2 regions of the Faecalibacterium sp. BCRC 81149 genome follow, and region 2 is predicted to be linked to the other one. Evidence: predicted binding sites of a transcription regulator. Region 2 holds the regulator's gene; the other holds the start of a gene.
The links. The regulator Rex, encoded in region 2, represses fermentation and respiration genes when NADH is low (regulators of the CRP and FNR family bind a similar motif). The targets are predictions, from matches to a motif close to ATTGTTAANNNNTTAACAAT.

Region 1 (4,420 bases), on a different contig from region 2:
AACCAGAAGATGCGGCTCTCGCTCTTCTGTTCGCCGCCCCGCAGCAGGATGGAGGCCAGCACAAGCGCCAGTCCCCACACCACGCTGAACGGGCCCCAGACCAGGCTGGAACGGCTCATCCAGACCCCGGCGGTGATGCGGCAGAAGATGGTCTCCACCACATCTCCGAGGAAGGCCCCGATGACAAAGAGCCAGAGCAGGTCGGCAAGGGAGAGCTGCTTTTCGGCACTGGTGGTGGGCTCCGGACGGGCCGCAGCGGGGTATGCCCGCTGGATCCGCTTTTCCACGCTGGCGGTAATTTTCTGCCGCAGCCTCTCCGAGCCCCTGCCCAGCTCCCGATTCAGCTGCTCAAGCCGTGGGTGGCGGTTCGCATACCGGCTGACCACCACCATGGCAGAGATCTGGTCAAGGACGGCCAGCGCCATGCCGCCCCACACCACAGCGTGGAACAGCAGCGGCGGCAGGTGGGCGCAGAGCCGGAACAGCAGGTCGTTGCCCCAGCGGACTGCCGCCATGCCCAGCAGACCCCACAGCAGGGAGTATTGCAGGCAGACATAGCCGTCCAGATTGAACTTTTTATCGGAGTAGTCCCACCAGCGGCGGTGGTGGATCCGTTCCAGCAGCTTGGCGGTCAGCCACTCCACCACCGTGGCATAGATCATGCTGCCGAAGAACAGTGCCGCCAGGCTGGTGCGCTGGTCGTTCAGGCCGATGGTGATGAGCACCCCTGCCGTGCCGTACACAAAGCAGAAGGGGCCGGAGGCCACGCCGCGGTTGGTGAACCGGCGGCCCTTTGCGGTTGCAACAACGGTCTCGCCTACCCAGCCTAAAAAAGAATATACCAGATAAATTACACAAAGAGTATAGAAATTCAGGTTCATAGCGCTCCTTTCCCGGAACAAAAAGGGGCCGGGAAGCGGCGTTCCCGACCCTCTTTGTTCAGTTTACGAATTACAGCTGGCTCTTATACAGTGCCTCGATCTCCTCCACGCTGGTATCGCGGGGGTTGCCGGGGCAGCAGGCATCTGCAAAAGCAGACTCAGCCAGGAAGTGGATATCCTCTTCCTTCAGGATGCCCTGCAGGTTTGCGGGGATGCCCACATCCGCGCTCAGCTGCTTGACAGCAGCGATGGTGGCATCGGCGGCATCGGCATCGTTCATCTCGTCGATGCCCTTCACGCCCATGGCCTTGCCGACCGCGCGGTAGCGCTCCCCGGCAACGGTCTTGTTGTACTCCAGACCCACCGGCAGCAGGATGGCGCAGGCCACGCCGTGGGGGGTATCATACAGAGCGGACAGGCCGTGTGCCATGGAGTGGACGATGCCCAGACCCACATTGGAGAAGCCCATACCGGCGATGTACTGGCCAAGAGCCATGCCCTCGCGGCCCTCCGGGGTGTTCTGCACGGCACCGCGCAGGTTCTCGCTGATGAGCTTGATGGCCTCCAGATGGAACATATCGGAGATGGTGCAGTGGCCCTTGGTGATATAGCCCTCGATGGCGTGGGTCAGAGCATCCATACCGGTAGCGGCGGTCAAGCCCTTGGGCATGGAGGACATCATATCGGGATCGACCACAGCGATCTCGGGGATATCGTTGGTGTCCACGCAGACGAACTTGCGCTTCTTCTCCACATCGGTGATGACGTAGTTGATGGTGACCTCGGCCGCAGTACCGGCGGTGGTGGGCACGGCAATGGTGAACACAGCGTGCTTCTTGGTGGGAGCCACGCCTTCCAGAGAGCGCACATCCGCGAACTCGGGGTTGTTGATGATGATGCCGATAGCCTTTGCGGTATCCATGGAGGAGCCGCCGCCGATGGTCACGATGCAGTCTGCCTCAGCAGCCTTGAAGGCTGCCACGCCGTCCTGCACATTGGCGATGGTGGGGTTGGGCTTGATCTCGCTGTAAACAGCATAGGCGAAGTTTGCAGCATCCAGCAGGTCGGTAACTTTCTTGGTCACGCCAAACTTGATCAGGTCGGGGTCAGAGCAGACAAAAGCCTTCTTGTAGCCGCGGGCGGTCAGCTCGGGAACGATGTTCTCAATGGCACCGTGGCCATGGTAGGAAATGGTGTTCAGAACAATGCGGTCAGCCATAATTATTTTCCTCCAAAATCATTCTGCCCGCCTGCCAGCGGGCTCTCTCTGTTATTAAGGATACCACATTGTTAAACAATATTCAATGCACTTTTCTTGTGATTTCTATGAATTTTTTACACTTTCCAGCAAAAGAAAACGCTGTACCACTCCCTCAGTCTCGCATTCGCTCGACAACTCCCTCCAGGAGGGAGCCTTAACGCGGCGGCCAACGCAAAAGCCTCCCTCTGAGAGGGAGGTGGCATCGCATCAGCGATGCCGAAAGGAGTGATACAGCGTTTTTACCGTTTCATTTACCACAGCCGGATGACCTTGATGACTCCCTCGGCCTTATCGCGGGCCAGCTCAAGGTGATGCTGCAGCGCATCGGCGGCGGTGTTCCAGTTGTCGCTCAGGGCGGCATTCAGAATTTCCAGATGCTCCTCACAGGTCTGATCCTGATTGATCATGCTCACCTTGCCGGTCATAATGCGGAAACGGGTGTTCAGGCCGGTGATGCGGTCATAGCCAGAGCGCAGGTATTTGTTGGGCAGAGTGCTCATCAGCAGCTCGTGGAAATCATCGTCGGATTTGCAGAAGTCGTCGATCCGCTCGGGGTGATGCATCAGCTCGGTGTAGGCCTCCAGCTGCTCCCGGGGGATCAGGTTGCCGTAGGTGCGCAGGGCGTAAGGCTCCACCAGCAGGCGCATCTCAAACATGCTGTGCACGTCCTCTTCGGTAATGCCGGAGACCATCAGCCCCTTTTTGGGCAGGATGGTGATCAGCCCCTCCTGCTCCAGGCGGCCCAGCGCGTCACGCATGGGGGTGCGGCTGATGTTGCCCATCTCGGCACAGAGCTTCTGCTCGTTCAGAAATTCGTTGGGGCGGTACTCACAGTTCAGAATCTTGGTTTTCAGGTACTGGTAAGCCTGCAGCTTCAGGCTGGGCTTTGACTGGGAATCCATCTCTTTCATTGTTCTATCTCCTAGTTCGCAAGCAGGACCATTCAGGCAGCAATCAGTCGCCCGCCGGACAGCTTGTATCCCTTAAATAATCCAAATAATCATTGACATTATTATCACATATCTGGACAATGTTTACAAGACTTTTTTGAAAACTTTGGGAGCTTTTCCGTTTTGAACAGATGTCATGCATTATTTTGCTATAAATTGAACAGTTTTTTTGTGCTTGTCGCCAGTGTTTCGCTCTTGTTTTGCATCGAAGGATAAATTGTGGTACACTTGACCCAGAAAGGAAGGCTGATACCATGGCAGGTCGCGGGGGGTACAACACCAAAACCCGGCAATTGATCCTGGATTATCTCATCAACAACCGCCAGCACGCGGTCAGTGCATCCAACATTCTGGAACATCTGGAGGCAGAGGGGGCCAGCCCCAATCCCACCACGGTGTACCGGTATCTGGACAAGCTGGCAGGCGAGCAGCGCATTATGAAATATGTGGCCGATAAGGGCGAAAAGGCCGTGTTCCAGTATGTGGACGAAGGCCGCCACTGCCGCGAGCACCTGCACCTGAAGTGCGTGCAGTGCGGGCGCATCTATCACCTGGACTGCCACTTTATGGATGAGGTGCGTGCCCATCTGATGGCGGAGCACGGCTTCACCCTGCAGTGCGAGGGCAGCGTTTTGTACGGATTGTGCCGCAGCTGCGCACAAAAGCCCTCTCAACCGGGGCAGACCGCACAAAAATGCGAACACTGTGTTGACACGGACAAAGAGCCGTGATACAATGCAGGCAGGAAAAGCGTTGATCGGGAAAAGTAAGTGCTCAAGGTTCTTTTGCAGCGAGTGCGGGCCGGTGGAAGCCGCACAGAGAATGAGCCCCGAACGAACCCCCGTGAGCTTCCCCCTGAACCTGCTTCGGGCAGTTAGTAGGGGCCGACGGCAGCCGCTCGTTATCGCGGCAGTGCTTTCAACGGGGAGAGTACACAAAAGTGACTGGTGTGTTCGCGCACCGGTAATTTAGGTGGCACCACGGATACGGCAGCATTCGTCCTAGCAATGGGATGAAGGCTGCCGTATTTTTTTATTTGCAAAAACCTCTCCGTCACCGGGAAACCTGCCTCTCCTATCAGGAGAGGCGGCAATGCGAAGCATTGACGGAGAGGTTTAGAGAGAGAGGGGTAAGAAATATGTGTTGTGTTATGGGTTACACGGGACACGACCTGAGTGCCGCCAAATTCAAGGAGTATCTGCTGCGCACCGTGATGCGCGGGCCGGACGACCAGCGTGTGGTGGAAGGGCCTTTTGGTCTGATGGGCTTTGGCCGCCTTGCCATCATGGGCCTGACCCCGGAGGGGATGCAGCCCTTCTACCGCGGTG
Region 2 (4,420 bases):
CAGCTTTGCGTCGTCCCACTGGGACATATCCAGGTAATCGGTGACGCTGTTCAGATCCAGGAAGGTCTGGCCGTTGCCGGAGTAGTTGTACAGCCAGTTCCAGTTGATCTGGCAGACATCCTCAGCCACGCCGCCTGCAAACTTGGTGGACATGGTGTCCTCCCAGCCGGACCATGCAGCGAAGGTGGGGTTGACGGTGATGGTGGTGTGCTCAGCAGAGAAAGCCTTCAGGGCCTCCTGGTAAGCGTTGTGGCGGGACTCGCCGCCCCACCAGCTCATGGTCAGGGTAACGGGATCGCTGCTCAGGCCAGCCACGGAAGCAGCCTCGGCTGCAGAAGAAGCGGTGCTGGAAGCAGCGCCGCCATTGCCGCCGCAGGCAGCCAGCAGACCAGCTGCACCGACAGCACCGGTGACCTTCAGGAAATCACGACGGGAAATTGCCTTGCTCATTGTTGTTCTCCTCCTAATAAATCAAAAAACATCGCGCGGGCCTTACTGCACAAGGCTCGTTGTATACAAATATGATAACAAAAGAAATGGGAAAAAGAAAGATGTAAATTGAAGTGATACGGACAAAAAACGAACAAATATTGCTCTTGTGATTTGCGGTGATTTGACGGCATTGCCGAAATGAATAAACTTGGAACGAAAAACTATGCAATCTGCATAGTTGGATAGATTGCATAGAAACGGGCCGAGAAAGTGTGGCGGAACCTCTAAAATTGCAATGTTTTTGTAACTTATTGCGAAATTGACGGTATATTGTTGTATACAACATGTGAAAAAAGTGACGATATCGCTGTTTTGCAAACTGATATATCAATTGCGCAAAAAACGTTCGCCGTTGGATACAACTGATATATCACTTTGAAAGGGGACGCACAAAAAAGAGCGCCGCCCGGCTGGGCAGCGCTCTGAAAACTGTAAAAATCTTTTGGGAGATCTTGGCTCTCATGCAGGAAGGTGGCTCCTGTGCCTGCTGGAGGTCGACACTTACTGTGCGTTCCGTTTGGCGTAAAACGCCCGCCGTGCCTTGAAATAGCACTGGGGGCACATGCTGACGTACTGCACATCGTTTTCCAGATCGATGGCGACCTGCTCGCCCTCAAAGACGAACTCCCCATTGACCCTGCGGCAGTTGCAGGTGGCCTTGCGCCCGCAGGTGCAGATGGTCTTCATCTCCTCAATGGTGTGGGCCAGCTCCAGCAGACGGGTGGAGCCGGGGAAGCCCTTGAGGGAGAAGTCTGACCGCAGACCGTAGCAGATGACCGGGATGTTCAGGTCTACCGTGACCATGAACAGCTGCTCGGCCTGTGCCGGGGTAAAGAACTGGCTCTCGTCGCAGAGAACACAGGCCAGCGGCTGCTCCCCGGCAGAAGCGGCGCGCACGGCCTCGAACACATCCACCTCGGGCGGGATGAGCAGGTCGGCCCTGCGGCGCACGCCCAGGCGGCTGACCAGCTCGCCGCCGCCCTTGGTATCCACCTGGGGCTTCAGGATCAGCACCCGCATCCCCTGCTCTTCGTAGTTGTGGGCCACCTGCATCAGCGCGGTGCTTTTGCCGCTGTTCATGGCACCGTATCGGAAGTATAGCTTCGCCATAGTTGCTCTCCTCATAAAAAAGCAACCCTCTCTGCTCGTTCGGGGGGAGAGGGCTGCCTGTTTCCTGTGATATGCTATAAGAATAGATCAGTCCTGATTGCGCAGGCGGTAACCCAAGCTCATCAGGCTGTCGCCCAGGTGGACGTTCTCCACCACCACTTCGGGGTAGGGCACCGACAGGTCGTAGTGGGAGAAGTTCCAGAAGCCTTTGATGCCCAGTTCGACCAGCCGGCCGCTGAGCTCCTCCGCACCGCTGCGGGGCACACAGAACACAGCCACCTCAGGCTTATGCTCTGCGCAGAAGGCCTCCAGCTCGTCAACGTGTAAGATCTGGATGCCGTTGATCTCTTTGCCCACCTCGCTGGGGGAATTGTCAAAGGCGGCGATCAGCTTGTAGCCGTTGGTGTCGGTGGTGATGAAGCGGCTGACTGCCTTGCCCAACCGGCCGCAGCCGATGAGGATGGTGGGCAGCAGGTCACCGTTGCCGAACAGCAGATGCTCCAGGATGGAAAGCAGGTTCTCCACCGAGTAGCCGATGCCCTGGCGGCCGTTCACGTCGCCGATGCAGTTGAAATCCTGCCGCACCTGAGAGGCCGTGGTGCCCATCTGGGCGGCCAGCTCGCGGGAGGAGATGCTGGTGATGCCGTCGTTCTTCAGCGTCCGCAGGTAGCGGTAATACTTGGGCAGGCGCTTGATCACCGGAAGGGAAGCTTTGCCGGGATTGTTCATGGAAATGGTTCTCCTTTCATCCAAAGGGAATGCCGGTCTCTTTGCACCCTGCAAGGTGCACCGGCGATTAAGACAGTTTCTGAACAATAATGATATATACTTGTCAATCTTATTCTTAGTATAAAGTATACTGCAATGAGACAGAATGTCAAATCCTCTGGGCCAATTTTTTTCAAAGTAAAGAAATCTTAACCGCCGCATATTGCTTCGATCTCCGGGAACACTGAAAAAAACACCCTGAGGAGGAGCCAACATGCCGGAAGATGAAAAGGAAACCACCGAACAGCAGCGGTTGGAGAAAGAGCAGCTGGAAGATCTGGGCACGGTGTGGCGCACCCGCGGCCCCCATGCCATCCACTGCCTGACCGTGATCGGCCAGATCGAGGGCCATGTGGAGGCCCCGCAGGGCCAGAAGACCACCAAGTATGAGCATGTGATCCCGCAGCTGGTGGCAGTGCAGGAGGACCCCGCTGTGGAGGGCCTGCTGGTGCTCATCAATACCGTGGGCGGGGACGTGGAGGCCGGGCTGGCGCTGGCAGAACTCATTGCCAGCATCTCAAAGCCCAGTGCCACGGTCGTGCTGGGCGGGGGCCACTCCATCGGCATCCCGCTGGCAGTCAGCGCCCGGCGCAGCTTTATCGTGCCCACGGCGACCATGACGGTGCACCCGGTCCGCCACTCCGGCATGATTCTGGGCGTGCCCCAGACCATGCGGTGGTTCGAGCAGATGCAGGAGCGCATCACCGGCTTTGTGGCGGGCCACAGCGGCATTACGGCAGAGCGCTACTCAGAGCTGATGCTCCGCACCGGTGAGCTGGTGATGGACGTGGGCACCATGCTGGACGGCAAAAAGGCCGTGAAGGAGAAGCTCATCGACCAGCTGGGCGGCATCTCTGATGCACTGGAATGGCTGTACCGGGAGATCGAGCGGACTGAGTGAGAGAAAAGACCTGCCCGGGGCGGTGTCAGGCTTACAGCTCGCCCTTCCGCAGATACTTCACCATCATGGGGGCTTCATAGACCAGCATGAGGATCCAGCCCACAACATAGCTGTACGGCAGGGCCTCGATATCCATCTTCATCAGCAGCACAAAGACGGCAGCGGCCGCCACACGGCCTGCCATGTTGAGCGTGCTGCTGTTCAGGGTGATCTTAAGGTCGCCCAGGCCGCGGAAGCCGCCCTGGATGCCATTGGTCAGCGAGGGCATCAGATAGAACAGGGAGACCAGCTTCAAAAAGCGCACTCCCAGATGCACCACGGCGGCATCGGTGACGAAGAGCCGGATGATGGGCTCGGCAAAGAAGAAGCAGATGGCTGTGATAAAAATGGCGTAGAGGAACTCCAGCTTCAGGCCGCAGAAGAAGCTGGTGCGGACACGGTCTTTTTTGCCCGCGCCGCGGTTCTGAGCCATCAGGGTGGTGGTGGCATGGCCGATGTTCTGCTGGGGCACATAGGCAAAGTCATCGATGCGGCCTGCAGCGGCAAAGGCTGCCATGGCGTTGACACCCATGGTGTTCACGATGGCCTGAATGGCGATCTTGCCCAGCTGAACGGTGGCCTGCTGCATGGCGCTGGTCCAGCCGTAGCTGATGGTCTTTTTCAGCAGCGAGGAGTCAAAAATGAACCAGCGCCTGCCCAGCTGCAGCACAGGGACCTTCCAGCGGATATAGATCAGGCAGAACACGCAGCAGAGCGCCTCGCTCAGCACGGTGGAAAGGGCACAGCCCTCGGAGCCCCAATCCAGCACCTCAACAAAGAACAGGTCGCCGCCAATGTTCAGTACCGAGCTGATCATCAGGAAGTACAGCGCGCTTTTGCTGTCGCCCAGCGCACGCATGGTGGCGGCGAGGAAATTATAGAAGAAGGTGAACAGCAGCCCGCCGAACACGATGCGCAGGTAGTTCACAGCGATGGGAAGGATCTCTTCCGGCACCTGCAGCAGACGGAGCAGCGGATTTGCCAGGATCACACAGGCCAGCGAGAACACCAGGGAAAAGACGGAGCCTGCAATGGCGGTGGTGGAGACCTGACGCTCCACCAGCCTGGTGTCGCCTGCCCCGAACGCCAGGCTGACAAGGATGCCTGCAC

Region 1: the regulator Rex is predicted to act here: its motif matches at 2,168-2,187, upstream of fucO (lactaldehyde reductase).

What each region holds. Positions count from the first base shown of each region.
Region 1 covers NZ_QXJA01000007.1:56,539-60,958, reverse strand. The annotation lists gene D3F01_RS09245 (putative ABC transporter permease) at 1-881, opposite strand, end outside; gene fucO (lactaldehyde reductase) at 952-2,100, opposite strand; gene D3F01_RS09235 (GntR family transcriptional regulator) at 2,394-3,053, opposite strand; gene D3F01_RS09230 (transcriptional repressor) at 3,347-3,823, shown strand; T-box leader at 3,837-4,099, shown strand; gene asnB (asparagine synthase B) at 4,243-4,420, shown strand, end outside.
Region 2 covers NZ_QXJA01000010.1:85,556-89,975, forward strand. The annotation lists gene D3F01_RS11450 (extracellular solute-binding protein) at 1-450, opposite strand, end outside; gene D3F01_RS11455 (thymidine kinase) at 994-1,602, opposite strand; gene D3F01_RS11460 (redox-sensing transcriptional repressor Rex) at 1,690-2,331, opposite strand; gene D3F01_RS11465 (ATP-dependent Clp protease proteolytic subunit) at 2,585-3,271, shown strand; gene D3F01_RS11470 (MATE family efflux transporter) at 3,303-4,420, opposite strand, start outside.